3 regions of the Priestia sp. BR_2 genome follow, and region 3 is predicted to be linked to each of the others. Evidence: predicted binding sites of a transcription regulator. Region 3 holds the regulator's gene; each other region holds the start of a gene.
The links. The regulator Rex, encoded in region 3, represses fermentation and respiration genes when NADH is low (regulators of the CRP and FNR family bind a similar motif). The targets are predictions, from matches to a motif close to TTGTGAAATATTTCACAA.
Positions count from the first base shown of each region.

Region 1: the regulator Rex is predicted to act here: its motif matches at 2,653-2,670, upstream of hcp (hydroxylamine reductase).
Region 2: the regulator Rex is predicted to act here: its motif matches at 4,097-4,114, upstream of ric (iron-sulfur cluster repair di-iron protein).

Region 1 is NZ_JAVFHM010000122.1:7,418-18,160, reverse strand. It holds gene RB298_RS03985 (thiamine pyrophosphate-dependent enzyme) at 1-1,572, opposite strand, end outside; gene RB298_RS03980 (2-oxoacid:acceptor oxidoreductase family protein) at 1,569-2,591, opposite strand; gene hcp (hydroxylamine reductase) at 2,799-4,484, shown strand; gene RB298_RS03970 (MFS transporter) at 4,551-5,738, opposite strand; gene RB298_RS03965 (carbohydrate-binding protein) at 6,338-7,354, opposite strand; gene rlmD (23S rRNA (uracil(1939)-C(5))-methyltransferase RlmD) at 7,757-9,328, opposite strand; gene RB298_RS03955 (diacylglycerol kinase) at 9,726-10,607, opposite strand; gene RB298_RS03950 (sirohydrochlorin chelatase) at 10,626-10,743, opposite strand, start outside.
Region 2 is NZ_JAVFHM010000276.1:32,063-42,805, reverse strand. It holds gene cntA (staphylopine-dependent metal ABC transporter substrate-binding lipoprotein) at 1-86, opposite strand, end outside; gene RB298_RS21370 (opine metallophore biosynthesis dehydrogenase) at 124-1,419, opposite strand; gene RB298_RS21365 (class I SAM-dependent methyltransferase) at 1,438-2,244, opposite strand; gene RB298_RS21360 (histidine racemase CntK family protein) at 2,225-3,106, opposite strand; gene ric (iron-sulfur cluster repair di-iron protein) at 3,368-4,066, opposite strand; gene ilvD (dihydroxy-acid dehydratase) at 4,369-6,060, opposite strand; gene RB298_RS21345 (GntR family transcriptional regulator) at 6,080-6,745, opposite strand; gene RB298_RS21340 (spore germination protein) at 6,917-8,530, shown strand; gene RB298_RS21335 (GerAB/ArcD/ProY family transporter) at 8,533-9,627, shown strand; gene RB298_RS21330 (CLC_0170 family protein) at 9,624-9,833, shown strand; gene RB298_RS21325 (Ger(x)C family spore germination protein) at 9,864-10,743, shown strand, end outside.
Region 3 is NZ_JAVFHM010000194.1:41,928-52,670, forward strand. It holds gene panD (aspartate 1-decarboxylase) at 1-323, shown strand, start outside; gene RB298_RS14720 (hypothetical protein) at 434-1,063, shown strand; gene dinG (ATP-dependent DNA helicase DinG) at 1,233-4,109, shown strand; gene RB298_RS14730 (redox-sensing transcriptional repressor Rex) at 4,175-4,840, shown strand; gene RB298_RS14735 (amidohydrolase) at 4,815-6,116, shown strand; gene RB298_RS14740 (cell wall elongation regulator TseB-like domain-containing protein) at 6,148-6,666, shown strand; gene RB298_RS14745 (hypothetical protein) at 6,925-7,458, shown strand; gene RB298_RS14750 (AAA family ATPase) at 7,451-8,953, shown strand; gene RB298_RS14755 (3-hydroxyacyl-CoA dehydrogenase family protein) at 9,088-9,960, shown strand; gene RB298_RS14760 (acetate/propionate family kinase) at 9,957-10,743, shown strand, end outside.

The DNA of each region.
Region 1 (10,743 bases), on a different contig from region 3:
CGGTCCGTTCTGGAACAAATTATGAATGAAGCTCTGCTTATGCGAGTTATACGGATAACCCGTTGTTGTGATATAAGCGCAGCCGGTATGGAATAAAGTAACGACATGGCCTTCAATCCCTTTGAAAAAGAGCTCCAGCGCCGGGAAAATACCGCAGCCCGGGCAGGCTCCGTGACCGGAAGCAAACCGTTTCGGTTTCGCGGCTAGCGCCCGCATCGGCGGCACTTTAACGGATAGTTTACTTGTCCCTTCATCTACCTTTACGGTGATCAGGCCAGATTTAAAGCTGTCTCCATTCATCGGGGCAATGACCGGCTGCAGCCTTTGCTCCTCAGCTCCCGGTGTTTGGCCGTAATAATCAAACGGCGCTTTGGCATAACCGAGCTCCATGGCCTCGATCGTCAAGACAAAAAAGGCTTCCGCGTCATCCGCGTAATAATCTTTCCCGCCAAGTCCGAATATGCGGGACAGCACAATAGGCTGCGGACCACGGATCTCCTGCAGGGCAGCTTTGACCTCATGGGTCAGATTGGCCCCGTGCGCACCGTAAGAATCGGCACGTTCGCCAACCAGCAGTGCTTTGACACCTATAAGCGCCTCGCGGATTTCTCTTGCCGGGAACGGCCGGAGAATATTCGGGCTAATTATGCCCGCTTTAATTCCTTTCGCCCGCAGCCGATCCACGACGTCTTTGGAGGATTCGGCCGCCGAATTGAGCAGGAATAAAGCCACCTCCGCGTCTTCCATTCGGTACAGATCAAGCGGGGAATAGGATCTTCCGGATAAAGCCGCGTATTCCTCTGCCACTTCCTTGAACACCTCGCCCGCACGGTACATGGCGTTTGACTGTTGGAAGTGGTTGTTCATCAAATCGTCGCCGTTCATATAAGCCCCAACAACGATCGGGTTGTTCTCGTCCAGCACATGCGGATATTCAGGCGCCTGTTCCCCTACAAATCCCTGAACGGTTTCCCGGTTCGTAAATATGTGTACCCGGCGTTTCTGGTGCGATGTAAAAAATCCGTCATAAGCTACAATGACCGGCAGGCGTACGTCTTCATGTTCAGCGATTCGCAGCGCCATGATATTCATGTCATACACTGCCTGCGGTGAACGGGCGGTCAAAATCACCCAGCCGGTGTTCAGGCCGTAGTAAAGATCCGAATGGTCACCGCGAATATCCAGCGGTCCGCTGACTGCACGCGTCACCAAATTCATGACCATCGGGAAACGTGTGCCCGCTTGCACAGGAAGCTGTTCGATCATATACAGGAAACCATTCGCGCTGGTAGCATTGAATACCCGTGCTCCGGCTGCGGCCGCACCGTAGCAAATCCCCGCCGATCCATGTTCGCCGTCAGCTGGAATGAGCTTGATGTCATGTTCGCCGCGTGTACGCATCATGTCAAGATATTGGGCGATTTCCGTAGATGGCGTAATCGGAAAATAACCCATCATGTGATAGTTAATCTGGGCAGCCGCCATGGCAGCCATTTCGTTGCCCGATTCGAAGACTTCCGTTTGAGCGGCCGCCAGCTTATTCTCCGTTGTTTCTTGAATTTGCATATTCATGATCGGACTCCCTCCGCGGTTAAATAGGGAAATGATTGCGGCACACGGTGCTGCTCCGCATAAAGCGGCTCTTCTAACATGGCAGCCAAAGCGGTGGTCGGACAAGCTTCGATACACTTCAAGCAGCCTTTGCAATACTGATAATCGATACCTTTCATAAACATCTGCATATTCCCGCGCTTATCCGGCTTCGTCTCCCACACGATGCAGAAATCCGGACATACCGTATCGCAGGCGGCACAGTGAATGCAGTCCTCGATCTTGTACTCTGGCAAATATCCCTGCCGGGAGCCGCTAAGATCCTTCAGGACACTGTTCGCCGTAACGTTCAGAATCCCGCCCAGCTCCTGCGTTTCATATCCAAGAATCGGCTGCGGTCTTGCGAAAGCGATTGGGTCTATAAGCGCTGAGCCGTTTCCCAAGGAAAGGAACCGGACTTCGTTATATCCTCTGTCAAAGGTCCGCACATTCGCTTCCACGAGGTGGGGCAGCTTTTTCTCAAATGTTGTGCGGATCACCTGCCGCATATCGTCCGGGTCTAGAAAGCTGCAAATCCGGAACAAAGCCCCCAGCATGGCCGTATTCACTTTGGTTTTTTCCTCAACGGAAATGTTCAGCGCATCAACGACGGCCAGCGTTCCCTGGGTCATGTTCAGATCAATGGCCACTTCGGACAGCGCTCGCGCCGTATTCACAAGCACCGTTCCATCAGGCTGTAATCCGCTTATGACATCAATCGTCTTATACAAGGCTTCATGAAATACGCCGACGACATGCGGCTGCTCAATGGGACTGTGATCGCGGATTTCCACCTCGGAATCGCAGAACCTTACGAAGCTCTTCACCGGCGACCCTTTTTTCTCCGAACCATAGCTGGAAAAATTCGAACCGTTAAGTCCGGAGCCGGTAACCCCGGCTTCCGCCAGCATTTTGCCGGCCAGATTGGCGCCAAGCCCGCCGATGGATTCGAGACGGATCTCGAAAAATCCCAGTCCATTCTTTTGAGGTAAAATCGACATATTCTCTCCTCATTTCTTCTTAGATCATTAATTCCAGTTTAAAAGAAGAAACGAGACGGGTTTGTGATTAAACTCACTACTTAAAAAATTGTGATTCCAATCACTATGTCGGTTGTGGGAGCGAAGTATACTGTCTTCAACAGTCCAATTGCGAGGCAATCTTATACTGACCTTACGACAAATAATCACGAAATTGGAGGAGAAATAATGAATAACAACGCCCAAGAGACCTTACAGCATCAGCCGTCCATGTTCTGCTTTCAATGTCAGGAAGCATCCAAAGGAACAGGCTGCACCATCGTCGGCGTATGCGGCAAACCGCATGATGTGGCAAACCTGCAGGATTTGCTGATTTATCTGCTGAAAGGCATCTCTTTTCTCAGTCTGGATCTCCGCCTGCCGGAAGTGCTTGAACAGCGCGTATCGCTGTTTATGATGGACTCCTTGTTTGCCACGATTACGAACGCCAACTTTGACCGCGAGGTTTTTGTGGGAAGAATCCGGGAAGCGATCGAGCTCCGCGGCGAGGTGCGCACCTATTATAACGAACAATATCCGGAAGGAACCGCCAATCTCCCTGATGCTGCCGTCTGGCAAGCGGATAACGAAGCTGCTTTTGATGAAAAAGCACGTACGGTGGGTGTCCTCTCGACCCGCAATGAAGACATCCGCTCGCTGCGCGAATTGATTACTTACGGCTTGAAGGGGATGGCTGCTTATACGTACCACGCGCTTCATCTGGAGAAGGATGATCACGAATTAAACCGTTTTATGCGCCGTGCGCTTGCCGCCACGCTTGACGACAGCCTTGAAGTGCAGGATCTGGTCGCTTTGACGATGGAAACCGGTAAATACGGCGTAAACGCCATGGCGATGCTGGATGAAGCGAACACCTCGGTGTACGGAAATCCGGAAATTACGAAGGTCAATATCGGGGTAAGCAACCGGCCCGGCATTCTCATCAGCGGCCATGATCTGAAGGATTTGGAGGAGCTGCTGAAGCAGACGGAAGGAACCGGCGTGGACGTGTACACGCACAGTGAAATGCTGCCTGCCCACTATTATCCGGCATTCAAGAAATATGAGCATTTTGTAGGCAATTACGGGAATGCCTGGTGGAAGCAGAATAGCGAATTCGCAGCCTTTAACGGACCGATATTAATGACAACCAACTGTATCGTTCCGCCGAAAGACAGTTATAAGGACCGTATCTATACAACAGGCAACACGGGGTTTCCGGGTGTCCGCCATATTCCAGAAGGAACAGACGGTGCTCCCAAAGACTTCTCCCTACTAATCGAGCAAGCGAAAGGATGCCCGGCTCCAACGGAGCTTGAAACGGGTGAGATCATCGGCGGCTTCGCCCATGCCGCTGTGATGAACGTGGCCGATCAAGTCGTCGATGCCGTGAAAACCGGGGCGATCCGCCGCTTCTTCGTCATGGCCGGCTGCGATGGACGGATGAAATCCCGCAGCTATTACACCGATTTTGCGGCTGAACTTCCAAAAGACACGGTCATTCTAACGGCAGGCTGTGCCAAATACAAATACAATAAACTGGATCTAGGGGATATCGGCGGTATTCCGCGGGTCCTGGACGCTGGTCAATGCAATGATTCTTACTCCCTCGTCGTCATTGCATTGAAGCTGAAGGAAGTATTCGGCCTTGAGGATATTAATGATTTGCCGATTTCCTACAACATTGCCTGGTATGAGCAAAAAGCGGTGATCGTGCTGCTTGCCCTGCTATATCTTGGCGTTAAAAATATTCATCTGGGCCCTACGCTCCCTGCATTCCTGTCGCCTAACGTTGCCAAAGTCCTCGTGGAAAACTTCGGGATCGGCGGGATTACCAATGTGGAAGATGACATGAACATGTTCCTTGGCGCCTAAAAAAAGAATGCCCCACCGGGGCATTCTTTTTTCTTAGATTCAGTAATTGTGGAGGATGAGTACACATCAGCCGCGTTGAACAGATCGTATATTTCTCAATCGACTTCCCGTGAAAATGCTGCTCACTAGCAGTACGAATCCGCCAAACAGATAGGGCAAGTTAAAGTGGACTTCAAACAAAATACCTGCCAGCATCGGTCCAAATATCGTACCGAGACTCGTATAAGCGTTATTCATCCCTGCAACAAACCCCTGTTCATCCCCGGCCACTCTGGACAGCAGCGTATTGATCGTGGGACGCAATATATTATTGAACGTAAAAAACAACATCGTGACTACCATGACATAGTAGAAATGGCCTGAGAATAATAGGAATACAAGCGATACTGCCGATAACAATAGCATGGCAACGATGATTCGTTTTTCTCCGAATCGTTGTGTGATCCGGTCGGTGAACAACAGTTGGTTCAACGTACCGATGAGTGAACATACGGTAAGCAACATAGCGATCTGACGTGTCGTGAATCCGTAGACTTGTACGACAAAAAGCGGGAAAATCGCTTCAAAATGCGTTAAACCGAAGGTCATGGCGAACACAATGAGCAACAGGACAAAATACCGAGATCGAACCGAAAGCACGATTTGCCGGAATACATTTTCCCTCTTCTCCTTCACTTGGCGACGCATCCGGCGAAGGTCCGCCGACAGCGATTCAGGCAATCCCCATAGACTGCAAACCATGGCCAGCAGCCCTACGCATGCGGACACATAAAAGGGCATCTTAATGCCCCATTCCGCAAGCAATCCGCCGACACCCGGACCAATAATAAACCCGGATGTCATCGACGCACCCAACCATGACATGGCCTTGCTGCGCTGCTCATCTGCTGTAATGTCCGCAATATAAGCAATGATGGACGGGATTAAGGCGGCTGAGCCTATTCCGCCAATCAATCGCGAAACGAATAATAAAGTTAGATCGCCCGCGAACGCTGCGAGCAAGTTGGAGATGGCGAACAAGATCAAACCTATGATAATCATGGGTTTACGGCCATATCGATCTGACAAATTACCTGCAAGGGGTGAGAACAGAAATTGGGTCAAGCCGAAACAGGAGACCAAATAGCCCGCCGCCTGTCCGTTTGCTCTAAACTGCTCAAGAAGTTCCGGTATGATCGGTATGACTAGGCCCATACTTAGATTAGCGAGAAACATGTTGAGCAGTAGTAATGGAAACGCTGACTTCTTTAACATTTAGGACCACCTATATCGAATGAATAAAAACCATGAAACAGAAACTGAATAACAGTCCCCCCTCAATCTGCATTTGTATATGTTAGCATGTGGCTATCTATATTAAAAATATAAAAAACATATAAGGGATGAATCTTTTTGATATACATTGTGGTTGCTCTTGTATAATTCTTACGGCGACCGACATATCAAGTTCAGAAAATCGTTTTTTTGAAAAGTATCTACATTATAAAAAAGAGAACGCCCCTGAAGTTGAAGGGGCGTTCTCTTGATTCATGGATTCATGTGATGATCCGGCACTAAATGGGCTCAGTTTTGACAAAAGAATACTACCTGTCGCATCTCATCTATTCCTTTGCGAACCTTTAATATTAGGCACTCCACATGGGACGAATACTTACTATTGATAGAAGGTTTTCCCTCGATCTTTCCTCGATCTTTCTTCGAAAAAAACCTGATAAATAAAAAAGGGCATGGGTTATGCAAGCAATGATCTGCTTGGTAACTCATGCCCTTTCAAATTAAATAAGCCGCTTCCACTCGACAAGCAAATCCTTTCACGTCTCGCTATTTTTCAATTTACCTATCGATGTAACACCTTAATTCTTACCACCATAGCCCTTGTAAGTAGCGTAAACTGCATCTGCATATTGATCTGCCAGAATCGGACGGCCATAAGAATCCGTAGCTCCCGGATACCAGTTATCTCCACCGTTGTAGTGCAATAATCCGTTGTAGATATTTCCAAACTTCGTAATCTTCTCATTTAAAATCAACGCGCCCAGATATACCTGATCTTGTTCACTGCTATGATTATACGCACGGCCAAATTTTGAGCTGAATTGAGATAAATACGCATTGCGTGTGTTTGGTTCTACCTGCATTAAACCGTCGCCGGCCGATGGACTACCCGGTAAACCTGCTCCAAAGCTGCTTTCCTTTTTGATAACGGCACTTAGCAATAAAGCAAAATCTCCGCCTTTCCCATAGGCATTGTCCGCATTCATAACATATGTCCATATATGGCTTGGAACCTCGGCAGGCTTAGTTACTGTAGGAGGTGGTGAACCCGTATAAATCTTGACCGATGACATTTTATCATTGATCGTGCTGCCAACCCAGGAAGAATCTGAAGTAAAGGTCCACTTGGTTCCTCCAAAATTATCATTCTCATATACTTCAACCGTCCAACCGCTTGGAACCTTAAGAGACGACATCCAGTCATTCGGAATTCCGTTTGCGTTCAACTGAGACAGTGTATAATTGCCTATCCCGAGTGTCACTGCTTTTCCTCCATAGTTTATATCTGCATAGAATGTTACTCCGTTCGTTGTCGGTGGTGTGGTTGGTGGTGTAGTTCCGCCGCTACCGCCTTTCTGCCATAAAGCAGGAACATTGGACGGTTCCCAACCTACTTGAGAAGTATGTGCCTGAAGACAGGTATAAGTGCTTCCACTATAGGTTACTGTGTCATTTACTGCATATGCGGTATTTGGAGCCCATGCTCCTCTAGCGGCTGCGCTCACTGACGGTAAGGCTACGCAAAATGTGGATAGAAATACTGCTAAAACTACCAAAAGTGATAAGCGCTTAAAAGGAAACCTTTTATTAGTCATTTTCAAACCTCCTTGTTTCTTTATTTATCTTTAGCGCTCCCATGAGACATGCTACAAGTTTTTGCTGTACTATTATCTTACTTTATTTACATTTTTTAAATTAATTCCACATTTTTTAATGTAGGAGTATGTGAAAATCGGGACCCAAATCGCAATTAATGTCGTGCTAAACAGAAGAAAGACTATGAAAAAAGAGGGGGGGAAGGGGGTCGAGTAAATAAGTAAAAAAATTTCGAGAAAATGCGTGAGAAAACAAAGGGATTTGACGAGTTGAAGCTCCTCCCTGATTCAATAAAAAAACCGAGGAAAAACAGGAGTGGATACCTGAATTTCGCCCGGCTTGTAACACAACTTTAGGCTTTAACACGACTTTATAGGCTTTGAGATGACTTTAATTGCGTTCTACACCTGACGCACTAACAGTGCGCAACTCTCCACATGCACCGTATGCGGGAACATATCCACCGGTGTAACCTCCACCGTCCGATACCCGCCATCCTCCAACACCCGCAAATCCCTTGCCAGCGTGGACGGATTACAACTCACGTACACCACGCGCTCCGGCTTCATCTCAAGAATCGTCTCCAGCAAACGAGGGTCGCAACCTTTGCGCGGTGGATCAACCACGATCACATCCGCCTCGATACCCTGCTCTTTCCAGCGCGGAATCACATCCTCTGATGCACCAACCTCGAACTCCACATGCTTCATACCATTGAGCTCGGCATTGGCACGCGCATCCTCGATCGCTTCCTTCACGATTTCGACCCCATACACCTTCTTGGCATGTTGGGCCAAGAACAGGGATATCGTCCCGATGCCGCAATACGCATCGATCACGGTCTCCTCCCCGGTTAATCCGGCATACTCCACCGTTTTACCATACAATACTTCTGTCTGAGCCGGGTTCACCTGATAGAAGGAACGCGCGGAAATCGCGAACTTCACATCGCCGATATAGTCATGAATGACCTCACGCCCCCACAGGACGCGGGTCACATCCCCGAAAATAACGTTCGTTTTGCGTGTGTTCACGTTCTTGCAGATGCTCACCACAGCCGGGAGCTCCTCACGGATGGCAGAGATCCACTCGTTGACACGTGGAATCCGCTCGCCATTGGTTACGAGCACAATCATCATCTCTCGGGTAGCAAATCCGATCTTCACCACGACATGGCGAAGCAAGCCCTGACCTGTCTCTTCATTGTAGGCGGTGATGCCTAGCTTCCGCCCGATGGCTTTGACGCGGCTGACGACCTCGTCGTTCTGCTCATGCTGGATGAGGCACGTCTCCATGTCCACGATCCGGTGGCTGCCCCGGGCGTAGAAGCCGCCGACCAGGCCGCCTTCCGTTACGCCGATCGGCACCTGGGACTTGTTGCGGTAGCGCCAAGGCTCGCTCATACCGAGTGTCGGCCGCACGAGGATCCCCTCTTGATCTGAATCAACGCTGGACACGGCAGGATTCGCCCCGTTGGTTTCAGAATTCTGAATGTCCCCTCCACCATCTGTGCCACTCCGCTCATCGCCCACACGCGTCTCTCCAGTACCTGCCGCCTCTCGAACCACTCGCAGCTTCCCGATCCGCTCCAGGTTGTCCACCACCAGCTGGCGCTTCCACTCCAGCTGACCGGCATAGCTCATATGCTGCAGCTGGCAGCCGCCGCATTGGTCGTATATCGGGCATGGGGCCGCGATGCGGTTCGGGCTCTGCTCGACCAGCTCCAGCAGCTTGGCGTAGCCATACTGTTTCTTGGTCTTGAGCACCTTCACCCGGGCCTTCTCGCCCGGCAGCGCGCCCTGAACGAACAGGGTGTAGCCGTCCGCACGACCGACCCCTTCCCCGTCATGGTTCATTCCTATAATATCGATCACGACCTCGTCGTTCTTGGCCACCGGCAGGTCTATGAGGGCCGCCGATGCCGCCGGCTTGCCGCTGCGGCGCGTGTCGCTTCCTTTGCGGTTCTTCTTCATGATGTGCTGTTCACTTCTTTCCGTTCAACTTGTCCCTTACCACTCTATATTCCCAATCGGTGTCTCATCCATAATCATAGCGGATGATCTTCCGTTAACCTTCATTCGCTTAAACAACAAAAAGCTCCCCCAAGGGAGCTTAGCGCACAAGCTCACGTCCATCATTATACGGGAGCCTCGTATGTTATTCAATCCATTTAGCCTGCAAATCCAATCATTTACTTACAAGAGCCTGGAGCCTAAGCGGCGATCCTCGGCCTGTTCCATCTCGTTCCATGGCCCATCGCCCCAATCGCCTATCCATCGCTAATGCGGTCAGTCCCCGCTGAGCCCTCGGCAGCAACCATCACGGCTTACGCGCGCCCCATGCCTTCCACCTCTCTACCAGCCACCATTCTCAGCCAAAAATCCGCAAATGCTGCGGCAGGACACGGAACGTGCCCGGCAGGACGCCGCCGAACTCGCCGTCCAGGTTCAGCTGAACCGGTCCCGGAGAGACGACCTCCATATAGTCGGTGCGGAAATGCACGACTCGCTTGTCGTTGATATGCTCGCCGCGCAGGGCTAGCGTAGCCACGCGCACGAACTCCGCCAGATTGCACTTGCGAAGCGCAATGACGTCGAACAAGCCGTCGTCGATGCTCGCGCCCGGCGCGATTTTGTCGAAGCCGCCAACCGAGTTGCTGTTCGCAATGAGGAAGACCATGAATTCGTCATGGATCGCCGGATGACCGCTAGCGTTGATGATGAGCTCCTGCGGTGTGAGGCTGACCATTTTCTCGATCCCCTTCAAATAATACGCCAGCTGCCCGATCATCGTCTTCAGCTTGCTAGGCACCTCGTAGGTGAGCTCGGTCAGCGTACCGCCACCTGCGATATTGATGAAGTAGCGATCATTCGCTTTGCCCACGTCAATCGGACGCGTCTCGCCCCGAATCACCAGATCGCAATACTCCTCCCAGTTCTTCGAGATGCCGAGCGCCCGCGCAAAATCGTTCGTGGTCCCCAGCGGGAATATGCCCAGCGGCGGGAGGTTATCCCTGCCGGCCATCCCGTTGATGACCTCATTGAGCGTGCCGTCTCCGCCGGCCGCGATCACAAGATCGTACCCGCGCTCGACGGCATCCGCCGCTTCGCGAGTCGCATCCCCCTCTCCGGTCGTTGCATGACAGGAGGTTTCGATGCCAGCACTGTCCAGACGGTGCAATATATCAGCAAGCCGACGCTTCATTTCCTCCCGGCCGGAGGTTGGGTTATAGATTAACCTTGCATTTCTCATTAACGATACGCCACCTACTTATGATTTCAAGGATTGAAGAAGACGTTTGGCCTGCGACTCCATCCACTGCGGCAGCAGCGGATGCGGAAGCAAGGTTCTGCCGGAATACCGGCATTCCAGCCCCTGAAGCCGATCG
Region 2 (10,743 bases), on a different contig from region 3:
TTGTTTGCCTGATTCGTCTCTCCGCAGCCTGCCAAAAGCGCCATCGTGCATAAAAACATCCATATGATTACGGTTTTTCTTTTCACGGTTTTCCTCCTGCCACCCACTTGATTATGTTAACGTTCATGTATTGGTTAGGTCCTTGCATATCATGGCCAGTTCTTCTCCGAAACTCTGAACCGCGAAGGCGCCGGACAACGACCGGTCCTTATGAGCAAGTGCCACGCTGACGATTTTGCTTTCATATGCTGAAATGAACCGATCGATGGTTGGACATTCCACCTTTAAGAAGCCGGCAATGCCTTGTATGATCTTGATCCGATAATAGTCCTCCTTGGGCATTCTCGGGATATCCAGGCAGCCTTCCAGATTGATAAACAAACTCCGGATCGGCACCGCCGAGAAATCAAAGTACTTTCCTTCAGGATCCGGCTCAGAGAAGGGATCGATCAACAATGAGGCGTAACGAATATACAATAAATACTCTTGATGAATGCTTTCCAAGTGCTCGAAGCTGTCAATATCCCGGCGTGATAAACTCTCATTTCTCACCGGATAGGTATCATCCGTCATAAACTTCAGCAAATTGATGCCTCTCATCCCTAATCGACCCAAAATGTTCATCATTTCTTTCCACTGGGATAACATATTGCGGATCAGTTCCTGCGTAATAGGGCCCTCAGGAAAAAGCTTATAGACATACTTACGAGTACCCGATTCGTCAAAAATGGCGTTTAATGAGAAGTCATTCATGAATAAAGCGGGATGGACATATAACGAAATATTTCGCGCTTCTGCCTCCAGGGGCGTCCTCATGAATTCCACTTCAATGTCCGATTGCTTATACAGACCGCACAGCCTGTCAACAAGATCTGAGCGGCCCCGTGTCGAGCCGATATAGACTTTTTTCTTGACCCCCGTCGTTATGACATGATTGGAAACCCGGTCATCGACCCATCTGGTGTCCCCGATATATGTAGAAAAGCTTATGACTTCCGCACCCGGATTCAATTGCCCGATATAACCGGTTACCAAGCTGTTGGAACCGAACGTAGGGGAGATCAGCACCAAGCTGTTTACTTTTCGCAGAACGTCTTGGTCGATCTGTCGCATGACTTCCAAATATGCGTCGGTGGTCACTGCCAAAATCAGGGTATCCCACTGGCCTTCGATCGTCTCAATTCCACGAAATACGCCGTCCAAACGGTACTCGCCTTCCAAGGCATGATGTTTTTCGTTTTGGATGCTTACGCGAACCCTTTGACCGCTGGCCGAAAGCGATTCAAAAAAATCCGCGGAACGGACCGATTCCCGGCCCGCAATGCCCAAATGACAACGCTCCCCTTTCTTAAGGATCACTGCCAGCTGCAAGGCGGCTGGACCCGTTCCCAATATCAGGACTCGCTCCATATCTCTCATAAGAACACCTCACTTCGTTTAGCCATGTGTTATGGTGCCTTTTTTGTACAACGCGATGTCGAATATATCGTTTTGGCGCAATACCGTATCAACTAGTTTCCATTTGTCGTCATCCGTTTCTTTCATGGGGTAATTGAATAAAGACTTCAAACCGTTTCCGTGCCTCATGGCCACAACGACCTCTTCGTTCGTTAATGGATGTAACCGCTCCAACATGTCGTACTTTTCAGCAACCGTTGAACTGAAAATGATGTGGGTGACCTCTTGTATGTAATCAAGATTTTCTACTGGTGTATTTATCAGCCGGATCTTCAGCTCCGGGCCCAATGCCTCGATAACCTTGACCCCGAGCCCAATGGCCTCATCGTCAATGTCGATCCCGATCACCACGGCTCCCGTTCGCTTGGCGATCAATAGAGCCGTCATCGGAAATGCGCCGGAGCCAACCAGCAGTACGATCGACTTCGAAGTCACTTGGAAGCTTCCGAACTCTTTCTCGATGCATTCTTCGATATTCCTGAAATAATCGGTGATCCCCGTGTCTCCCTTGATCAATTTCAATGCGCGATATTTCTCCAGGGTCGCTACGCAGCGTGCCGAATACGCTCTCAATTCCTCCGCAAGCCCGTTCAAACCTCCAGTTCCTTGCCGCTCCAGCCCATCCCATATATTGGAGTTGGACTCGTCGGTGATAAACGTTGAATAATCATCGACCAGACGTTCCAGCTCGGTTCGGTGACGGGAAATATGATCGAAGCGGTCTGCGAAGTACTTAAACCTTGTTAAATAATCAGCCAAGGATTGATCAAACATGGTTAGTTTCACGAATTCCCACCCCCGCGATATGGTCTTCATCCAGATCAATGAATGCGATGCCTTGAGCCGCAATGCCAACGGCCCCTTCGATTTCCAGATGCGTCACCCGGTTTTGATCAAATAGTGCCTTTACATGAATCGTTCCGCCGGGCTGTTTGATGGAAGCCTCGACATCCCTCTTATGCTTCCAAGCTAAGTAGGCGCCTACGGAAGCCGTACCGGATCCGCAACCTCTTTCCCACACCGCGCTATTAAGCTCCGGTACATAAATGAGCGGAGTCAGTTCCCTAGTGCGGGAGTTGTATAACAGGATCCCGACCATTCTCGTATCGAGAGAGGGTCCGATGTGCTTGGCCAGGGCCAACATGCTGCTGTTCATTTGCGCATCGAAGCGCTCCACTTCAATCACGAAATGAACAAAATCGTTGTATCGAACGACAACCGCGTCAACAAGGGAGCACCCGTCTTGAAGGACCGTTTGATCAATTGTCACCGGAAGCGGCATGTTGACCCGGCAGCAATAATCCTCCTTGTTTTTTGTTACGTAGCATGACACTAACCGCTCCGCGCCTGAAACCTCCAGTCGAAATTCAGTTGTTATATGACGTTTCGTCCCTTGAACCTCTGCCAGGTATGCCGCTAAGGCCATGCAAGCATTCCCGCAAAATTCACCTCCTGCCATCCGCAGAAACGCTTCTGCATGATCTATCTTGGATTGTTCGATAAAACCAACCTGCTCTGCATAAACGTTGTCGTACGACATGATTTTAGCAGCGACGCGTTTATGTTCATCGTGCGGAAGCTTGGTGTTAATGAGAATCGTCATGTTCTGCGTGGGATTGCATTTCACAAAATCGATCTTCTGCTTCATCACGGGCTCCCTCTGTTCCAATGGATTGCCAGTTGGCTTAATATTCTTTATTCGTAATTTTTACGATTTAGAATGATGAGAATATAGCATGCCTTTTTGAAATAGTCAACATTTTTGCACGAAAAAACTCTTTCGACGTCATCATCGGAAGAGTTACTTATGCGTATATTGTCCGAATGCAGCGAATCGTTGAGTAGGATGACAGGCTGGAACAATAAAAATCCCTTCCTCATTCGGTGAGGAAGGGACGTTGTCGAAAGGTTATACCGCTTGTCGCAGCCGCGCAAACAATATGTTGTTTTCCAGATGGATATGCTCAAACGTGTCCTTTTCAAGCATGGCTAACCGTTGAAAGACAAGACGATACGTACCGCAGGCATCAGCCGGAAGCTCGAAATCGGATGTTACGTCCCGCAGCTCCTGCAGCAAGCTGCCGGCATGAGCATGTTCATGCTCCAGTTCGGACACGTGCGGCTTAAGCCCTGCTGCCGCTTGGTGGCTAGGGTCCGCCACAAATTTCAAGATGAGCGGAAATACACGTTCGTCCTCGTCCTTCGTATGCTCTAGCAGCTCCTTTTTCAATTCCGAGAAGAGCACCTGCACGCGAAGCAGCTCGGGATGATGCTCTCCATGCACACGGGCCAATTTCGTTACATAGGGCGTTAATGCCGGTAATTCATCACGGAGGAAGGCATGATGCTTTTGTTGGATGTGATCAATCAGTTCGGATTCCTTCAATGAAGCGGGACGGCTTTCCTGGTAATCGGCAAACTTGCTCTCTACGGACCGAACCTGCTCCAGAACGACGGCTGGATCCAAATGACGCTGCTTGGCTGCCTCTTCCAAAGGCACCTGTCCGCCGCAACAAAAATCGATGCGGAGGGATCGAAATAAATCCGCGGTTTGCGGGATGGATGTCACAATGTCGGATACTTGGCTCTGAAGCGTGAATGAACTCATTATTCAAACCTCCCTAGACTAAATACGTGTTTGTGAACTTTTTCACTCTTACAACTCAAGTATATGAAACTCCGATCCCCGCATATGTGATTGCAGTCATACTGAAATGTAACACTATGTGAACGATAGTACCGAAAGGACCACGGGAGCCAGGACAATAACAAACAGGGATGAAATCATCCCTGTTTTGTTCTCAAAGCTGCCCAGTTTCTTCGTCATCGTTCACATTACTCGGCCTTCTGACCGATGCCTGTCTTCGCCGAGATATTGACTATAAGCTTTAATTCGGGCTGGAAATTCCATTATTCTGCAGAGTCGGTAACCGCGCCTCTCGATGCTGAGGACACTAATTTTGCATATTTGTACAACACGCCCGTGGAAACTTTGAGTGGAGGCTGCTGCCATGCTTGTGCCCTTGCAGCCAATTCGGAATCCGATACGTCGAACGTCATTTCTTGCGTTTCGCTGTCGATCGTGATCATGTCTCCATTCCTCAGCAGCGCGATCGGCCCGCCTACCTGTGCTTCAGGCGCTACGTGACCGACAACGAACCCATGCGAGCCGCCCGAGAATCTGCCGTCCGTAATCAGCGCAACCTCTCCGCCAAGACCCTTGCCTACAATGAGTGCCGTGACCGACAGCATCTCCGGCATACCCGGGCCGCCCTTAGGACCGCAATAACGAATGACTAACACGTCGCCCTTGCATATTTCATCTCTCAAGATCGCTTCGGTTGCATCCTCCTCACTGTCATACACCTTGGCCGGTCCGACAAAACGCAGCTTCTTCATACCCGACATTTTGGCGACCGCACCTTCTGGCGCGAGATTGCCTCTTAATACAACCAATGGCCCGTTCGGCTTCAGCGGCTTATCAATGGGGCGAATGATTTCCTGGCTGCCCTCTAACGGCGCAGCTTCCGCCAGATTCTCTGCCAATGATTTACCTGTGACCGTTAGACAATCGCCATGCAGAAGCCCCTCGGCGAGCAATAATTTCATGACGCCCGGTACGCCGCCGACTTCGTTTAAGTCCTGCATGGCTTGTCGTCCGCTTGGCTTCAGGTCTGCAAGGTGGGGAACTCGCAAACGGATTCGCTCGAAATCGTCCAACGTCAAATCTACGCCAACCGAATGAGCGATCGCAAGCAAATGCAGGAACGCGTTGGTTGAACCGCCCAAAGCCATGACGACGGTTATCGCATTCTCAAACGCTTTTTTGGTCATGATGTCCCTGGGATAGATTTCTTGCTCCAACAAGGAGAGGACCTGCCTTCCAGCCGCAGCGCATTCCGCTGCTTTGTCTGGTGAAATAGCCGGCGTGGAAGAGGAACCGGGCAGGCTCATCCCCATGGCTTCTGCCGCAGCGGCCATCGTATTGGCTGTATACATGCCCCCGCAAGAGCCCGGTCCCGGGCAGACGCTGCATTCCACCTTATGTAACTGCTCCTCCGTCATTTTTCCGTCATGATATTGCCCGACCGCTTCGAAAGCCGTGACGATATCCACGTTCTTGCCATCGAGCTTCCCGGGCTGTATCGTACCGCCGTAAACATAAACCGCAGGAAGATTCATCCGTCCGATTGCCATCAGGCAGGCGGGCGTATTCTTGTCGCAACCGCCGATCGCCACCAGACCATCGAAACGTTCGGCCCCCGTCACGATCTCAATCGAATCTGCGATGGCTTCTCGGCTGGGCAGGGAGAACAGCATGCCCCCGTGCCCCATCGAAATGCCATCCGAAACCGTGATCGTGTTGAAAATAAGCGGAGCGCCGCCATGGTTGCGTACCCCTTGCTTGGCCTCTATGGCTAGCTTGTCGATATGCATATTACAAGGGGTCACTTCGCTCCAAGTGCTGGCTACGCCAATCATCGGTTTCTTAAAATCCGCATCCGTGAAACCAACAGCCCGCAGCATCGCCCTGTTCGGTACCCTGTTGACGCCCTCACTGATTACCTTACTGCGAATGCGTAAATCTTTTTTATTTGTCATCCTTCCTTCTCCCCTCTACTTAGAGTAACCCGTGTAGTTCCTGCATGGGACGCATGAAGTTTTGTTTCATCATAGCTTGAGCCCGATCACCGTCCTTCTGCTCGAAAGCGCTGATGATCGAGGCATGCTCATCGACTGAAGCCTGTGCGGCAGCAATCGGCTGTTTTAAGAACACGTACTTAAACCGCCGGATATGCATCTGAAGCGAGGCACTATATGCAGCGACATAAGGATTATCTGACAGCTCCACGATGAAATTATGAAACTGTTCATCCAACTCCATGGCTTGATAAGCTTGCCCGCTCTTCATGGCATTTTCAAAATCCAGATTCATCGCCCGCAATTGCTGGATCTGCTCCGGAACAATGATGGTAGTGGTCACTTCGGCAGCCAATGCTTGAAGAACGGCCATGGTCGAATACATCTTAAAGATATCTTCCCTTTCAATGGCCGTAACTTTTGTTTCTTTCCCGGGGTGCGTGGACACGAGTCCTTGTACTTCAAGCAGTTGAAAAGCTTCCCGGATGGGCGTTCGGCTTACGCCAAGCGATTCCGCCAATTCGGCGTCGAGCAATTTCTCGCCGGGCTGAAGCGTGCCATCGATAATCCACCGTTGAATTTGGGAGAAGGCTCTTTCTTTTGCGGTCATCCGTACGGGAGAGACATAATTCTTAGGAACTGGCATGGCTCATCATCCTTACTCTTTAAGTTTGTTATATGCAATATATCGCATTCATATATTAAATACAATACTTAGAGGGCTTCGTTTGATAAAAATAACAAACAGAGGAAATACTTAATCAAACTATCCAAACAGCTAAGGACCACCGTTTAAACAAGTGAGGTGTAAACAACAATGCCATTTTCCACATGGACGGGTTCAAACCAATCCCGTAACTCAAATAATGCGAGTTCAGATGGCCGTAACATATCGGAGAGCTTAGAAGAGACCACATCCGAAATCAAGAAAATTCTCGGCGATAACGACGATTTTATGATACATCCCTTCCATGTGTTCGGGCAGCATCCGGCCGTATTGTTTTATTTCTCCGATATGACGGATCACGCCGTCATTAATAATACTTTATTAAGACCGCTTAAATATGGCCCTCGCCATCTCGATGTTTCAGACCTCCCTCGCCATGCGTTGATGGACACTTTGATGAAGGATACGCTTTATCACAGCGAAGGATACGCGGAACGAAAAATCTCCGTGCTCACCGACAATCTTTTAAGGGGACAGTCTGTCGTAGCGATCGAAGGGCTGGACGAGGCCATTATCATTGATACACGAAAAATATCGCAGCGTTCAATCGAACAGCCGGCGACGGAACAGGTGATCCGCGGGGCCCGGGAAGGATTCATCGAGACGCTCGGCACCAACATTTCCCTGCTCCGCTACCGGCTGCAAACGCCGGATTTCCGCGTGAAATCCATGGAGATCGGAACGAAAACGAAATCCAAGGTTGCGGTCTGTTACATGGATGGCATCACCAATCCCGGCATCGTTAAAGAAGTGAATAAGCGCCTGGACGCCATTGAAATCGATGCCGTGCTGGATTCGGGGTATCTGGAACAGTTTATCGAAGACAATCATTGGTCTCCGTTTCCGCAAATCCAGTATACGGAGCGGCCCGACAAAGTCGTGGCGAATCTGCTGGAAGGCCGAGTGGCCATTCTGGTCGACGGTTCTCCTCTCGCCTTGATCGCTCCAACCGTATTCAGCCAGTTCTATCAAACGGTCGAAGATTATACCGAACGATTTCTATTGATGAGCGCGATTCGGCTGTCCCGCCTGGTGGCTTTGGTATTTTCCTTGGTTTTTCCCTCGTTGTATGTGGCGATTATCTCCTTTAATCCTGAGCTGATTCCCACGGAATTTGCGGTCGCCGTCGCAGGCGGACGTGCAGGCGTCCCTTTTCCGGCGATGGTCGAAGTGCTCGTTATTGAAATTTCGATGGAGGTTTTGCGGGAAGCCACGATCCGGTTGCCGCAGCAGGTGGGCGGTGCATTATCCATTGTCGGCGTGCTCGTCATCGGGCAAGCCGCGGTATCTGCCGGGTTCGCTAGTCCGATTACCATCGTCATCATAGCATTAACGACCATCGGATCTTTCGCAACCCCGGCCTACAACGCGGCGCTTGCGCTCCGTCTGCTGCGTTTTCCGCTGATCATATTGGCCGGGATCTTCGGATTGTACGGCGTCATGGTCGGCATCATCCTGATTGCCAATCATCTTTTGTCGCTTAAATCGTTCGGAGTTCCGTATCTAAGCCCATTCGTCCCAGGCAACTTTCAAGGCATGCGGGATCTTCTGACTCGCGGACCGCTGTGGAAGATGAAGAACAGGCCTTCCTTCCTCCACTCGCTTGACACATCAAGGCTCGGTGATCAAATGAAGGAGCAGGTGGATCATTCCTCAACCAATATCATGAATCCCGTCCAACCTAATGACGAGAAAGGTCGATAACCATGAATGAACAGCGCCAAATCACGGTTCTGCAAGCCTCTGCCATTACGATCAGCACCATCGTGGGAGTAGGCGTTCTTGCACTCCCTTTGTCTGCGGTCAAAGCTGCGGATGCCGGGGCTCCGTTCGTTACTTTTTTGGGAATGCTGCTGGCGTTTGTCGGACTTTTCTTCATGACCCGGCTCGGCATGCGGTTTCCGAATGACTCGTACGTGGAGTACACCGAAGTCATCATCGGCAAGTGGTTCGGTCGAATCGCAAGCTTGGTCTCGATTGCGTTTTTTGCGGTTTTGACCTCTCTGGTCGCCAGAGAATTCGGTGAGGTTGTCGTTACGGCCGTCCTGAAAAATACACCGCTGGAGGTAACGGTGCTAGTCATGCTGCTCCTGGCTGCATTTTCTTCACGCCGAAATATTATGACCTTTGCGTATATCCACTTATTTTACAGCCCCTTTATTCTGATACCTGCCCTTTTGATCGTCGCCCTTTCATTAAAAAATGCAGACTTGGTCAATGTTCTCCCTCTATGGGGAAATGAACCCGGAGGCATACCGGCAGGCATTATTACGCTCTCCACCGTGTTCCAAGGATACTTTATTATGATGATGGTCATTCCGGCCATGTGCAAACCTGAAAGAGCGATGCGGTCCAGCCTTTGGGCCATGGTAGTAACCGGCGCTTTGTATATTTTGATCGTGGCTGCCACCGTGGGTGTGTTCGGAGCCGAGGAAACCAAAAAGCTGTTGTGGCCTACACTGGAGCTTGCCAAAGCCACTTCATTGCCTGCCAATGTGCTGGAACGCTTGGATGCAGTCTTTCTAGCCGTATGGGTAACGGCTGTTTTTACTTCCTTGTTCTCTTGTTACTACTTTACGCTTTACTCGATAAGCAAGTTATTCCGGTTAGCGGATCATGGGATGTTGTCCTTCTTCATCCTCCCCTTTCTGTTCGTGTTGGCCATGCTGCCCCAAAGCTTGATTCAATTGAATGAAGTGAACGGCATGATATCCAAATATGGACTGCTGATTACTATCGCGTATCCCGGAATCCTTCTGATCATTGCCATCCTGCGCAAAAAAAGAGGTGCAGCCAAATGATCGGGGAAATTTACAGCGGTTATTTGGATGTTGCCATTCTGATCTGGCTCTTCTGCGGCTTGTTCAATCTGTTCATCGACACGAATAAGTACAGACAATCGAACATGACCAAGGAAAAAAAAGTATCCCGCGTGCTAGGTTGGATCAATATCGGTATCGTAACGGTTTGGTTTCTGGTTATCGTCCTTGTTAAAGTCTTCGTGTGAGTTTAGATGTCTGAGTTCAGGAGGATCTCAATGAGTAAGAGAGTAAACGCCGGCTTTAACCTAAAATTCATGATCCTTCTTCTCCTCTGCTCACTTCTGACAGGCTGCTGGGATCGGATGGAGATTGAGGAACGCGCGGTCGTTCTAGGTATATCAATCGACTCGGCCGGCAAGGATGCCGAGATTCGTGAAGATGAAATTTCTCATCTTCGAGGGAAATATCCCGCACCGAAACAGGAAATGATCCAGTTATCCGTTCAAATCGCTCTTCCCGGCAGAATACCGCTCGGACCCGGCGAAGGCGGTGCTTCAGGCGAAGGCGCCCAAGAAACTGTGTGGGTGCTTGATGTTGTGGGACATACCGTCGATGATGCGATGATGAATCTCCAGCAGCAAATATCAGGCAAATTGTTTTTTGGACATCTCCGTGTCATCGTCGTTTCTGAAGAATTTGCCAGAAAGGGGATGGAGAATTTAAACGACTATCTTCACCGAAACGCAGAAGTTCGCCGTATGGCCTGGCTGATGGTATCCAAAGGGAAAGCGAGAGAACTGATGGAAGCAGCTCCGAAGCTGGAGCGCGTCCCGGCATTGTATTTGTCCTCCACGCTGGACGACGCCGTTAAGCATGGCAAGTTCCCGAGCGACTATATCGGAACCTTCTGGAACAATTCGTCGAAGAAGGGCCAGGAAGGATTTCTGCCTTACATCCAAATCATGAAGGGCGATAACGTGGAAATCAGCGGCATGGCTTTTTTCAAAGGTGCTACACTGGTCGGCGTGACTAAACCGTTTGAAATTGCCGGATACTTGGTCATTAAGGGAATCAGTCCGGCAGGTTATCGCGGAATCATTCATGTTGGAGACGACTCTCAGGTCGTCACCATCCATGCAACGAACCGGGAATCGG
Region 3 (10,743 bases):
ACTATGTGGGCAGCATTACCATTGATGAGGATCTAATGGAGGCTGCAGACCTTCTGGAGAATGAAAAAGTTCAAATCGTGAACAATAACAACGGCGCCCGTCTGGAAACGTACGTAATCAAAGGCGAGCGCGGCAGCGGCGTCATTTGCTTGAACGGAGCAGCCGCACGTCTTGTACAGCCCGGCGACAACGTCATTATCATTTCTTATGCCATGATGTCCAAAGAGGAATACGACCATCACACCCCGACGGTCGTGATCGTCGACGAATCGAATAAGCCGGTTACGACGGAATATCGCGAAGTTCACGCCGCCATTCTCTGAAGAACCAAAATGTGTCGGGACCTTAAAGGGATGAAAAGACCGTCTTCTACAGAAAATGAGTTCAGGTCGACGCACTGATCTCATTTTTCCGCTAAGGGTGGGATGCAGCTATGTTTCAACATGTATTCGCCGAAATGAACAACATGTTAGATGAAATTGTGAAGCATTACCCTTCTGCTCAAGGTCCCCAAAAACAGGCGCTGGTACAAAACTGGAACATGCTCAAAAGCATGAGCGAGGGCATTATCGAGGAGTGGCTGCATTTTGAAGAAAAAATGGCCATCTTCCGCGAGAGTGCAGCGTCACCTCCGGTTTTTCCGCCGACCGAAGCGCCTGAATTGCAGCTGGATGCGTTCGTTCGCGGTCAAGGTTACTACAAGCTGTTGATGTTCCAGCCGGCCATACAGCAGTTTGAGGCAGCCGCTGCGGTATTTCCGGACAGCCTTCTGATCAAGTTGTACATTGCCATGTCCCATCTGTATTTGGGGCAAACCGCCCAAGCATCCGACGTACTGATCTCCATCCTGCCCCTGGCTGACAACAGAAAGCTTCGGGCGATGATCTACAATGCGCTTGGATGCATCGAGGTGTTGAATGGACAGCAAGCAAAGGCCGAGGAACATTTTGCACTGGCAATTCATAGCGATCCGACGCTTCCCGACCCCATGATCAACCTGGAGGTCTGCAAGCAGAATCGCGGTGAGCTCCAGTACGGCAGCCAATTGATCTCTTTGCTGTAGAAATCAAGCCACAACAAGAAGCGATGCCAGAGCTCACCTTGAGACTTTGGCATCGCTTTTTGCGTACGGGAGCGGTACAGAAAGCCTGGGGATTTTTTACCCGGAATGTTCAAAACCCGCAACTTCTGGTATGCTGTTAATTAGTCTGGAGGAAAGGGATTTTATCGAAATGAAATTTGCCGTATTGGATTTTGAAACCACGGGCAACCAGTCTGCAGATGAAATCATTCAGGTTGGACTGGCCATCATCGAAGAGGATCGAAGCATATCCCGCGTATACGGCACCTATGTCAATCCCGGGATTCCGATCCCTCCTTTTATTACCGGTTTGACCGGCATTTCCGACAGTGATGTAGCGGATGCTCCGTCATTGGAAGAAATGATGATGGAGCTTGTGCCCATGCTCGACGATGTCGTATTGGTTGGACATAACGTCGCTTTTGATTTTAACTTTTTGCAAAACGCGCTCGATCGCTGCGGCTATTTACCGTTCAGCGGCCGTATTCTAGATACGATGCACTTCTTAAAAATATGCTTTCCCTCGCTCCCGTCCTACCAGCTCGGGATGGTGTCCTCTCATTTCGGCCTGGAGCATGACCGTCCGCACCAGGCGGACAGCGATGCGCTTGCCACAGCCTATGCGCTGCTGAAATGTTTGGAGGAGATCGACGAGCTTCCGCTGCTCACCATTCAGCGTTTAAGCGACCTGTTTGCCGACGAGGACAGCGATTTGGCCTGGTTCTTTGACGGCATTCGTTCCGACAGGGAGCACCGAGCCGTACAAGCGGGAGACACCCATACGTACTACCGCCAGTTTGCCTTGGCGGTGGATGATTGGAACGATATAGCACCTGTCAGAGATGAGACGGAGCCCAACCCCTTGGCCGATGTAAGCTTCGAGCAATACATGAACGATGTTCGTGAACGCCTGAAGGAAACGCTGCCTCATTACGAGAGCAGGGATGCCCAGGACATGATGTTCCAGGAAGTGATGCAGGCGCTGGATGACAATAAACATCTATTGATCGAAGCGGGCACGGGAACCGGCAAATCCCTTGGATATTTGCTGCCGTCGATCTATCAAAGCGTGAAGCAGGAACAGAAGGTTATGGTGAGCACGCATACGATCAACCTTCAAGAACAGCTGCGTGACCGGGATATTCCCCTGCTCACCCAGGTTGTTCCTTTTCCTTTTAAGGCGGCCATTTTCAAGGGCAGGGGACATTATTTGTGTTTGAGAAAATTTGAACATAAAATAAATAGAAGAGATTTTCATTCCCCGAAGGAAGACGTAATAACGGCGGCCCAGATGCTGGTCTGGCTGACCCAGACGGAGAACGGGGATGATGAAGAGCTAAACCTTGGCGGACGCGGAGGGGATTTCTGGGAGACCATCTCCAGCGATTCGGATTCTTGCCTCGGACGCGCCTGCCCTTGGTTCCGCAAATGCTACTATCACAGGGCCAAGCATGAAGCAGGCATCGCGGATGTCGTCATTACGAACCATTCGAAGCTGTTCACCGACGTGAAGGCGAATCATCAGCTGCTGCCAAGCTATGAGCGCCTCGTCATCGACGAAGCGCATCATCTTGAGGATGTCGCCGGCAAGCACCTTGGCTTGCAGATGAAGTATTTTTCGGTGGTCCATACCTTGACCCGTATGTACAAAGACAGCCGAAGCGGGCAGCTCCCGGCTCTGCGCCAGCTGCTGCAAGCTTCGCCGCACGAGAAGGCAGTCGAATGGTCTTCCGTCATCGACCGTTTGTATCCGGACCTCATTACCGTAAAAGAGAACTGGGATCGGCTCAGCGATCAATTGTTCGGACTGCTTCCGGAACGCGGAGACGCTTCTCCGGGAGATGCCGGCCAATTCTCGCTCCGCCTGTCCCCGCTTAAGAAGCCGAAGGATTGGGATTCGATGGCCGAACTGGAGCATCAAATTCATCTGACGCTGGGCGATGTCGTGCGCAAGGGCGATAAGCTGATCGCCGAAATGAAGGAAGATTTGGATGACTACAGCGCGGACAGCCTGTTAACCGACCTATCGGGCCTATTTAAGGACCTGGCCGCGCATCGTGAAGACCTGCGCTCCTTCATGGCCCTGAACGATGAGGGCACGGTATACTGGATGGAGGCGAACGGCAATTTCCGCAGCAAATCGCTGCAGTTGTATGCCGTGCCCGTCGACGTGAGCGCTCATCTGAAGGAATTGTTTTTTGACAAGAAACAAAGCGTGATTCTGACATCGGCAACCTTGTCGGTGGACAAATCGTTTCAGTTCATGATCGAAAACCTGGGTCTTCAGGAAGCGGCTGAAGCGGGGAACCTGAACACGGTTCAGCTCCCGTCCCCGTTTAATTACAGGGAACAGGCCCTTCTTGTCGTGCCGCGCGATTTTCCGAGCGTGAAGGGATCGGTCGGGGATGCACTCTTTGTGAATACGCTCGTGAAGTCTTTGGCCGATACGGCCGTTGCTACGCATGGCCGCATGCTCGTCCTGTTCACTTCGTACCGGATGCTGCGCCAGGTGCACGAGCCGCTGAAAGAAGCGCTGGCATCAAGCGACATCACGGTATTGGGACAAGGTATGGACGGAACCAGCCGTACCAAGTTAATCCGAAGATTTCAGGACAGCAGCGCTTCCGTGCTGCTGGGCACCAGCTCCTTCTGGGAAGGGGTAGACATCCCGGGCGAGGCGCTGACTTGTCTTGCCATCGTCCGGCTGCCGTTCCAGCCGCCGAATCACCCCTTGGTCGAGGCCAAGAGCGAACTGCTGCAGCAGCAGAAGAAGAATCCCTTCATGAAGCTTTCGGTTCCGCAAGCGGTCATTCGTTTCAAACAGGGGTTTGGGCGTCTGGTGCGAACAGCACAAGATAAAGGGATCGTGATCGTGTACGATACCCGGGTCATTGAATCCTATTACGGGAAGTATTTCTTATATTCCTTGCCGGGGCCGAAGATGGAGCATATGCCGACAGAGGGGATCGTTCCCCGAATTTCGGAATGGCTGCAGGAAGAGGCAAGCGCGGGAAACCAAGCGGAATAAAGTGAAACCAAGCACGATCAACAAAAAAAGATGTAGTTATTAACCTATTATTAGGGGGAGCATGCATGAAATCGGAAAAAATTTCGGAAGCCGTGGTCCGCAGATTACCTGTATACTTGCGCTATTTGAATGAGCTTCAGAAGAGGGAGGTTTCCACGGTTTCCTCCCAGGAGCTGGGACAGAAGCTGGACCTCAATCCTGCTCAAATTCGTAAGGACCTGGCGTATTTCGGTGATTTTGGACGGAAAGGGATCGGATATGATGTTTCTTATCTGATCGAGAAGATTCGCCAGATTCTGAAGCTGGACCAGAAGATCAATGTCGCATTGGTCGGGGCCGGTAATCTTGGACATGCATTATCGAATTACAATGCATTCCTGAAGGATAATATGAAGATTGTGGCGATTTTCGATTCGTATTCTCCCAAAGTTGGTATGAAAATTAACAATTTGGTCGTACAGCCGATGGAAGAGCTGGAGAAGACGGTTCATGAGCACGGCATTCGAATCGGGATTATTACCGTTCCGGATTTCGAAGCGCAGAACGTCGCGAATCAGCTTATCGCCTCAGGGATCGAGGCGATTCTGAACTTTGCGCCAACCATCCTGAAAGCCCCAGCCCATATCCGGATTCATACGGCTGATTTTACAACGGATTTGCAAAGTTTGGCCTATTATTTGGATAACGGCAAGGAGGATGCAGCACATGACAACAACGAAGTGGATGGTTAAGAACGGAACGTTTGCAGTACTGGAGGAAGGCCAATCCGTGCTTCGCGGATACCTGGTGGTTGAGAACGACCGGATCACGTACCTGGGCGAAGAGGAGCCCGTCGTGGAAGAGGGGACAGAGATTATCGACGGAACCCATCTGTTCTTCCTGCCCGGATTGGTGAACACGCATGGACATGCCGCCATGTCGCTTCTTCGCGGCTATGGGGACGATCTGGCGCTGCAGGTATGGCTTCAGGAAAAAATGTGGCCGATGGAAGCCAAATTCACGTCAGACGACGTATATTGGGGCACATCGCTCTCCGTGCTGGAGATGATCAAGGGCGGAACCACGACGTTTGTGGATATGTATGACCATATGGATCAGGTCGCGAAGGTTGTCCAGGACTCGGGAATGCGCGGCGTCCTGACGCGCGGCGTAATCGGTTTATGCCCGCCCGAGGTACAGCAGCAGAAGCTGGATGAGGCGGTGGCATTCGCGAAGGATTGGCATGGCAAGGCTGACGGCAGAATTACGACGATGATCTCGCCGCACGCGCCTTATACCTGCCCGCCGGATTTCATCGAAAAATTCGTTCAAGCATCCCATGACTTGAACCTGCCTTTGCATACCCATATGTCCGAAACGGAAACTGAAGTGGCTCAGAATGTTAAGGATTACGGGCTTCGCCCCGTTGCCCATTTGGAGAAGCTGGGCATGTTCTCCCGTCCTACGCTCCTTGCGCATGCCGTTCATCTGACCGATGAGGAAATCGAAGTCTTGGCCAAGCATCAAGTAGCCGTATCGCATAATCCCGGAAGCAATTTGAAGCTTGCCAGCGGAGTCGCCCGCGTACCAGCGCTGCTGAAAGCCGGCGTAACGGTGTCGCTCGGTACCGACGGACCTGCTAGCAACAATAACCTGGATATGTTCGAAGAGATGCGGCTGGCTGCCCTGATCCATAAAGGAGTAAGCGGGGATCCGACGGCCATTCCGGCCTCCGAAGCGCTCCGAATGGGCACGGTATACGGAGCCAAGTCCGCTTTCCTTGAGGATATCGGTATGCTCGCGGTTGGGATGAAGGCCGATATGATCGCATTGAATACGGATCAGGCGCATTTCCTTCCACGGACCGACTATATTTCTCACGCGATCTACTCTGCCAGCGCGAAGGATGTAGAGCATGTATGGGTTGACGGCAAGCAGGTGGTGAAGAATGGCGCGAGCCTTACTCTCGACGAGGAACGCATCCGCCGGGAAGCGCAGCGTGCATTTGAGCGTCTTACAACCCTCTAGGGAATAATCAAGGGGAGCGAGGAAGACGGATTTGAAGAAAAAAACGAAGTGGATATTGCTGAGCGTGTCCGGCGTCCTGCTATTATTGCTTGGCCTACAGCTCTATTATTCCTATGTTATGAAAGATACGTGGAATGAAGAAAGAATGGCGATCCTTGCAGCGAAACAGCATGGCCAATTGGTCTCGTCCGACAAGACCTATAAATCGGTATGGGGCGAGGACAATAACTATTGGGTGGTCAGCGGGAAAGATAAAGACAATCAAGACCGCATGGTCTGGGTGAAGTTTACGGACGATAACGTTCCTGTTGAAGGGACAGATGCCGTTCAGTCGGTGTTATTGAATACGGGCATGTCAGAGGCCGTGATGCGGGACCAGATCCGTAACGAAATGCCGGGTGCGGTCATCAAGCGATTGCTGCCGGGAATGTATGAAGGCGAGTATGCCTGGCAGCTGCAATATGAAAACAACGGTCAGCGCGGTTACCGATTCTATCGTTTTCAAGACGGAAACGCCATCGGAAATGATATTATTCTTCCTAATCAATAAGAAAACAAATGAAAAGGCGTCCCCTCATAGGGATGCCTCTTTGGCACATAAATATGTAAGCGCATACAGAAATAAATTGGTAAAACTGTTCTAAATATTTTCACAGACAAGCATGAAAAAGTATATAAGATATGATATACTCGTACTTGTACGAATTGAGCAGATCAATTACATGCCTCACCATATATCGTTGTTATATGTATTATTGTGCTGCAATTGCTATACAAAATTTCATATCGAAATTGAAGGAGGAACTTCATGAAACTGCGCATTGTACCTATCATGCTGACTGTCGTGATCTCAGCATCGGTCCTCTTTGGCGGTTGGTTTCTGTATCGGCAGATGGCTTTGCAGAATCCGCTCGCAACTGTTGTGTCACAATACGATGGCGTGAAAAGTTCTCATATAGATATTAAACAGGATACCGTGACTTTGAATCTTGATTTGGCTCCGGATGCGAATTTACAAGGTTTGGTTCAGCATATTAAGCAGGAAGGCAAGTCCGTGATCGGGAAGCGGGAATTGAGAATCCAGGTGGAGGACCATTCCTCGGAAGCATTGGATCAATGGTGGGAGCAAGCGATGCTGTCGGTTGCCGAAGCGATGGACAATAAACAGTATACCGATATTCAATCATCGCTCGAGCAGCTGGCTGCCCAGTCGCCGAATTTGAAAGCAAAAGCAACGATCGATGACACCAATGTCTATGTCAGCTTGTCGGACGGCAAGTCTGGTAAATTTATAATCTTGCCGCGTCAACCTGGCAAAATGGAGGTGTGGAACCATGCCTAAATTAGCAAAAGAAATCATGTTAGGCTTCATTCCGGTTTTGTTGGTATTCCTTGTGTTTGTCGGCGTGAACATCGTGCCTCTCTTAATAGCGGCAGGACTCGTAGGCGGCTTGCTGTTTATAGCCAAGATGAAGGGCGGCATCGCGGTTGGTGCCGGAAATGAGCGAAAGCGGAAGAAGAGCGGCCCGGCCAAGCTGACGTTCGAGGAAATCGGCGGGCAGGATAACGCTAAGCAGGAGCTGCGGGAAGCATTGGATTTTCTGATTCGTCACGAGGATATCAAGAAATTCGGCATACGTCCATTGAAGGGGATTCTTCTAACAGGGCCTCCGGGAACAGGGAAGACCTTGATGGCCAAGGCCGCTGCCCATTATACCGATTCTATATTTGTCGCTGCTTCCGGCAGTGAATTCGTGGAGATGTATGTCGGCGTCGGTGCAGGGCGTATCCGGGATTTGTTCAAGGATGCCCGCAACCGCGCGGCCAAAGAAAACAAGCAAAATGCCATCATCTTCATCGATGAGATCGACGTCATCGGCGGTAAACGCGAAGGCGGCCAACAGCGAGAGTACGATCAAACGCTGAATCAGCTGCTGACCGAAATGGACGGCATCTATTCGCAGGACACGCCTCGCATTCTGGTGATCGCCGCAACGAACCGTAAAGAAATGCTGGACAGCGCGCTGCTGCGTCCAGGACGATTCGACCGCCATATTCAAGTGGATCTGCCTGATAAGAAGGGCCGGACGCATATCTTAAACCTGCATGCGGGCAATAAGCCGCTGCATCAAGATGTCGACCTGGAAAAAATAGCAGAGGAAGCCTATGGCTTCTCGGGTGCACAGCTGGAGAGCGTCATGAACGAAGCCGCCATCTATACGATGCGCGAGAACGAACAATTTATCCATCAGCGTCATCTGTCCATGGCGATTGACAAGGTCATGATGGGCGAGCGTTCCGACCGTGAATCGAATTTGGAGGAGAAAAAGCGTGTTGCCATCCACGAATTGGGACATGCTATCATGGCAGAGCTGGTGCGCCCAGGCAGCGTGAAGCAAGTCGCGCTCAGCCCGCGCGGCAAGGCGCTTGGTTATGTTCGCCATAATCCGCAGCAGGAACAGTATTTGTACACAAAAACCTTCCTGGAAGAGCAGATTATGATCGCTCTTGGCGGCGCGGCCGCCGAAGAGATCTATTACGGGGGCCGAAGCACGGGCTCCAGCAATGACTTCGAGCAGTCGCTGAACATCGTGGAGACGATGATGAAGTCGGGTCTGACGTCGCTGGGTATCGTTAACATGAACATGGTTACTACCGAAGAGCTGATGAAAGAGAACAATGTGATATTGGAAGAGCTGATGAATCGCACCAAAACTCTTTTGGAGCAGAAACGGCCGATATTCGACAATTCTCTTGACATCCTGTTGAAGGAAGAAATTCTCTCGGGAGAACAATTTCGTTGTCAATTTCGTGAAAACGCGCTTTTACCAGCATAAATTGTTATGCTGGTTATTTTTTTTTACTTTTTTGTCGTGCTAAGATATTATTATACTTTGTGCTCTAAAATGTATTTTTCGACAAATGGGGTACAATTAAAGTATAGAGATAAGGAAAGGGTGGAGTAGAAACCATGTACTTCAAAAAAATCGGCGTTGTAGGCGGCGGGACCATGGGGCAGGGCATTGCGGAGATGCTGGCAGCCAAGGGCCTTGACGTACTGCTCGTAGAGAAAACTCCAGAGAAACTGGACTATTCATACCGAATGATCGAGACCAGTCTAGATAAACAACTGGAGAAATGGGGAATTACCCAGGCAGAGAAGAAACTGATCCTGAACCGGATTCAAAAAGTAACTCATTTTGCGGAGCTTAGCACCTGCGATATGGTAATTGAGACGATCATAGAGGACTTGGATGCAAAGAAAGAAGTATTTACACAGCTGGATCAGGTTTGTCCAAGCCACGTAATATTAGCAAGTAATACATCCACGCTTAGTTTGACGGAGCTCGCCAGCTCCACCAAATATCCTGAGCGTGTTATTGGCATGCACTTCATACATCCCGTTTCCAAGGTCGACCTCGTTGAAATCATTCGCGGCTTGAAGACTTCAGATCATACGTTTAACGAAACCAAACGCTTTGTTGAGGAAGTTTCGGATAAAAAGGGCATCATGGTCTATGAATCTCCAGGTTTCGTCACCACCCGCATGATCACGCTCATGATCAACGAAGCGATGCATCTCTTGCAAGAAGGCGTAGCCTCCGCGGAAGATATCGACGACGCCATGAGAATCGGATATAACTTCCAGCACGGACCGCTGGAAATGGCCGACCGTTTCGGCCTGGATTCCATTCTCGCCGCGCTGGAGCGCATGTTCCGCGAGTACGGCGAACTGAAATACCGTCCATCGATTGTCTTGAAGAAATTGGTTCGCGCAGGACAACTGGGCGTTAAAACCGGAGAAGGCTTTTTCAAGTACGACAAGGATGGTGACCGGGTATGAATATTCTCGTAATTAATGCAGGCAGTTCTTCGCTGAAGTATCAACTGTACGATATGACGGATGAATCCGTGCTGGCCAAAGGATTGGTTGAACGGATCGGCATGGATTCCTCGATTCTGACGCATAAGCCGACAGGAAAACAGGACGTAACCGAAGTCAGCGAGATTCTGGAGCATACTACCGCGATCCGCAAAGTGCTTGGCATGCTGACAAACGAGGAGCACGGCGTGATCGATTCCATCGAAAGCATTCAGGCCGTAGGGCATCGCGTGGTGCATGGCGGGGAATCTTTTAAAGAGTCCGCTCTCGTAGACAGTGACGCCAAAGCGGAAATCCGCCGCTTGTTCGATCTGGCTCCGCTGCACAATCCGGCCTCGATGATGGGGATCAAAGCCGCAGAAACCAATATGCCTGGCGTTCCGCAGGTCGTTGTGTTTGATACGGCGTTCCATCAGACCATGCCGGAGAAATCGTACCTGTACGCTATTCCGAGAGTACTTTATAATAAGTATAAAGTACGTCGTTACGGTGCGCACGGTACTTCCCATGCCTATGTCAGCCAGGCGGCGGCAGAATTCCTGAACCGTCCGCTGGAGGATCTGAAGATCATTACCTGCCATATCGGGAACGGGGCTTCCCTCACAGCGGTAAAAGGCGGCAAGTCCATCGATACTTCCATGGGCATGACGCCGCTGGAAGGACTCATGATGGGTACGCGCAGCGGTGATTTGGATCCTGCGATCGTGCCGTTTGTCATGAATAAGGAAGAGCTTACCGTAAATG